Regions from separate parts of the Massilia sp. AB1 genome, predicted to be linked through region 2. Evidence: predicted binding sites of a transcription regulator. Region 2 holds the regulator's gene; the other holds the start of a gene.
What was found. The regulator FNR, encoded in region 2, switches genes on or off when oxygen is low (the NO sensors DNR and NnrR bind a similar motif). The targets are predictions, from matches to a motif close to TTGATNNNNATCAA.
Positions count from the first base shown of each region.

Region 1: the regulator FNR is predicted to act here: its motif matches at 955-968, upstream of J8847_RS03845 (universal stress protein).

Region 1 is NZ_JAGKSG010000004.1:52,132-54,329, forward strand. Features, by position in the region: gene J8847_RS03840 (response regulator transcription factor) at 1-319, opposite strand, end outside; gene J8847_RS03845 (universal stress protein) at 419-883, opposite strand; gene J8847_RS03850 (protein phosphatase CheZ) at 1,275-2,120, shown strand; gene J8847_RS03855 (chemotaxis protein CheA) at 2,120-2,198, shown strand, end outside.
Region 2 is NZ_JAGKSG010000006.1:8,665-10,862, reverse strand. Features, by position in the region: gene J8847_RS05270 (helix-turn-helix domain-containing protein) at 1-605, opposite strand, end outside; gene fnr (fumarate/nitrate reduction transcriptional regulator Fnr) at 587-1,351, opposite strand; gene J8847_RS05260 (cytochrome ubiquinol oxidase subunit I) at 1,657-2,198, shown strand, end outside.

The sequences.
Region 1 (2,198 bases), on a different contig from region 2:
CGCTTTCCTTGGTCAGGTAGCCTTGCGCGCCGGCACGGATGGCGCGCACCGCGTACTGCTCTTCCTCGTGCATGGTCAGGATCAGGATGGCGAGCTTGGGCGCCTCGCTGCGCACCTGGCGGATCAGGTCGACGCCGCTGCGGCCGGGCATGGAGAGGTCGAGCAGGAGCAGGTCGAAGCCGCCCTGGCGCACCTGGCCCAGCACTTCGAAGCCGTTGGTCGCCTCGCCGACGATCTCGATATCCGCAGCGCCGTCGAGAATGCGCTTGAGACCTTCGCGCATGATCGTGTGATCATCGGCAATGACGATTCTTACCATATTCCATCCTTCCGGCCGCGAACGGCATGACTCCCTTTTCAGATTAGCACACCGCCCGGGCGAAAAAGTTACCGCTGAAGAAACTATGCGGAGCGGGTTTCAGGTGCCCGGCTCCTTGATCAGGCGGTGCACCAGGACCGGCTTGCTCGTGTGCGACAGCACCTTGTTGGTGACGCTGCCCAGCAGCAGCTGGCCCCAGCCGCTGCGTCCGTGCGAACCCATGAAGATCAGGTCGCAGCCTTCCTGCTCCGCCACGTCGACGATCTTCAGCGCCGCGGTGTCGGAAAACGCCGTCATGCAGCTGTGCTGCAGGTTGGCGCCGGCGCAGGAACGCATGATCTTGCCCATGTATTCCTCGCCCATGCGCCGCATCTGGGCGATGTAGTCCTCCTCGCTGGGGTAGGAGGGCGGGATGATTTCCACGTACACCGGATACTGGTACTCGGGCGCGACGAACAGGGCCAGCACCTCGGCGCCCATCTGCTGCGCGAACTTGACCCCGGCGCAGGCGGTATGCTGCGACACGGCCGAGCCGTCGGTGGTGATCAGGATTTTGCGGTACATGATGTTCCTCCCAAAGGCCACGCCATTCTGGAGGGTCAAGGGCGCGGCGGCGATTGCTTTAACGCAAACTGTTGAGTTGGATCAAACATCCCGAGCTGTTGTTCCAATGCACAATGGAAATGGCAGCAACAGGCCCTACGATTACAAAATACAACACCGGCCTTGTGTAAACATTCAGGAACCACGCGATTTAATTGTCGCGGAATTAAGTTTCTTTGTCCATTTTGTTGCGTGCCGGTTTCCGAGATTTACCTACGGCAACCACGCTGCTACACTCGCATGCAAACTCATACCATCTGTTAATACGGCCGGAGAGCGGCCCCGGATGGACGCAGTACCCCCGAATTGCAGAGCTCATTGCGAATTTATACATTATGGAGAAGCAGGGATTATGACCGACGCCGCTGACGATTTCGACGCACTATTCGAGGAAGTGGCGGCGCAGCGCGCCAGCGCGCCCGCTGCCGAGCCGGCGCCTGCGCCCGTGGCCGCTGCCGCAGCCGACGAGGATGACCTGGAGTCGCTGTTCGACCAGGTGTCCGCCGCCACCCCGGCCGTGGTGCTCGCCGCCGCGCCCGCGCCGGCAGCCGCCGCCGCCGAAGAAGCCCCGGTGAGCGAGGCCGAGCGCGGCATGTTCGAGCGCCTGGGCGGCATCGTCCGCCTGCTGCACGACTCGCTGCGCGAGCTGGGCTACGACAAGGCGCTGACCGAAGCCTCGTCCCAGATCGTGGACGCCCAGGACCGCCTGGAATACGTCGCCAGCCTGACCGAACAGGCCGCCAACAAGGTGCTGAACACCCTGGACGAAGGCATGCCGGCCCAGGACCTGCTGTCGAAGCAGGCCAAGGACATGGAAACCCGCTGGGCCGACCTGTTCTCCGGCAAGCTGAGCCTGGACGAATTCAAGGCCCTGGCCGGCGATTCGCGCCAGTTCGCAGCAAGCGTGAACGAAGCGACCGAAGCCGAGAAGGCGCGCCTGCTCGAGATCATGATGGCCCAGGACTTCCAGGACATCACCGGCCAGCTGATCAAGAAGGTGGTCAAGATCACCCAGACGGTCGAGCAGGAACTGGCCCAGCTGCTGCGCGACAACGCGCCGGCAGACATCAAGGAGAAACTGGCCAGGAAAGAGCAGGAAGCGGCCCAGCCGGCGCCCCTGATGCAGGGTCCGTCGGTGCCGGAAGCGGCCCTGGACCAGGACAACGTTGACGATCTTCTCGCCGATCTGGGATTCTAATGGACGATATGCTCAAGGATTTCGTCGTCGAGGCGATGGATCTGGCAGTCAATGTGGAAGAGCATTTGCTGCGCCTCG
Region 2 (2,198 bases):
CGCCGCTGCAACAGCCAGTCGTGGGGACTCATGCCGGTCTCCTGGCGGAACAGGGCGTGGACGCGGCTCGCGCTCAGGGAGCAGGCGCGCGCCATGGCGTCCAGGGTCCAGGGCTGGCCGGGCGCGGCCTCGATGCGCGCCATCAGCGCCGCCAGCCGCGACCTGGGCTGGGGTGTTTCCTGGGACAGGGTGTCGAGCAGCAGCGGCGTCCAGCCTTGCAGCAGCTGCGCCGGGGCGGCGGCGTCGCTCCGGGCCAGGCTCATGAATTCGACCAGCTTGCGGGCGGCGGCGCCGATCGGGGTGAAGGGGCGTTCGAGCAGGCGCTGCCAAGGACCCCGGTGCAGCAGCTCGGGGCCGAGGTCGAGGATGAAGGACTGGTTGCCGGCTTCGCCCCATTGCGTATGCCAGGCGCCGGGCGCGACCACGGCGGCGTGCAGCAGGTCGAGTGTGCGTCCGCGGCCTTCGATTTCCAGGTCGACTTCGCCGGCGACCGGCAGGACGATCTGGGCGAAGCTGTGACGGTCTCCCAGGGGCTGCGGACCGTAGCTGCGCAGGTGCAGGTCGACTGGGAGCTTGCCGTCCACGTTCAGGCCATCGGGCTGCACACGTCGGTGCCGGCTGCGAGCGCCTTCAGCTTGGCGGGATCGAGCAGGGTGACTTCGCGCTTGTCGACCTGCAGCCAGCCCTGCTTTTTGAAACGCGACAACAGGCGGCTGACGCTCTCGATGGTCAGGCCCAGGTAGTTGCCGATGTCTTCGCGCGACATGCGCAGCTGGAAGCTGTTGGGCGAATAGCCGCGCGCCGCGTAGCGGGCCGACAGGTTGACCAGGAAGACCGCGAAGCGCTGCTCGGCGCGCATATTGCCGAGCAGTAGCATGACGTTCTGCTCGCGGGTGATTTCCTGGCTCATGATGCGGTGGAAGTGGCGCAGCAGGGCGGGGACTTCGCCGAACAGCCCTTCCAGGCACGAGAAGGGGATTTCGCAGACCTCGCTGTCTTCCAGCGCCACGGCGTCGCAGTGGTGTGTGCCGCTGATGGCGTCCATGCCGAGCAGCTCGCCGGCCATCTGGAAGCCGGTGATCTGGGCTTCGCCGGCGGCGTTGACCTGGTAGGTCTTGAAGTGGCCGAAGCGCACCGCGTACAGGTTGCGGAAGGGCTCCCCCATCTGATAGAGGCGCTCGTCCTTTTCCAGGCGCCGGCGGCGGCCGATGATCTGGTCGAGGCGGTTGATGTCGGCATCTTCCAGGCCCATCGGCAGGCACAGCTGGTGCATGCTGCAGGCGGAGCAGCTGGCTTTCAGGGCCTGGATGTTCACTGGCTGGTCGGTCTTGAAGGAGACGATCTGGGTCATGGGAAGTCCGGTAGTACGCGTATGGGGAGATTATAGACGGGGCTGTCGCTTGGGCGGCGCGACAAATCGTCCTATGTTGAACTTCAACGTCAACTTGGGTCCCGGCCTTCGCCGGGACGACGGTCTTTAGGCTGCGTGTCGAAATGGTTTCCGCAGTCCGCTCCCCCAGCACGTCGTCCCGGCGAAGGCCGGGACCCAAGTTTGCTCGCACACCACGAATGCATACAAAAATGACATCGCCAACCGTGCGCACCCAATGAGCATGCTAGATTCTCAACACTCAGACACAGCGCGAAGGAACACCCATGTTCGGTCTGTCCGCCCTGGATCTCGCCCGCATCCAGTTCGCCTTCACGATGTCTTTCCACATTCTGTTTCCGGCCATTACCATCGGCATGGCCAGCTACCTGGCCGTGCTCGAACTGTGCTGGCTGCGCACCAAGCGCCAGGTCTACGTCGACCTCTATCACTTCTGGCTGAAGATCTTCGCCGTCACCTTCGGCATGGGCGTGGTCTCCGGCATCGTGATGGCCTACCAGATCGGCACCAACTGGAGCTACCTGTCCGAATTCGCCGGCAGCGTCATGGGCCCGATCCTGTCCTATGAAGTCCTGACCGCCTTCTTCCTGGAAGCCGGCTTCCTGGGCGTGATGCTGTTCGGCTGGAACCGCGTCGGCCCGGCCCTGCATTTCGTCGCCACCTGCATGGTCGCCGTCGGCACCCTGATCTCCGCCACCTGGATCCTGGGCGCCAACAGCTGGATGCAGACCCCGCAGGGCTACGCCATCGAGGGCGGACGCATGGTGCCGGTGGACTGGATCGCGATCATCTTCAATCCGTCCTTTCC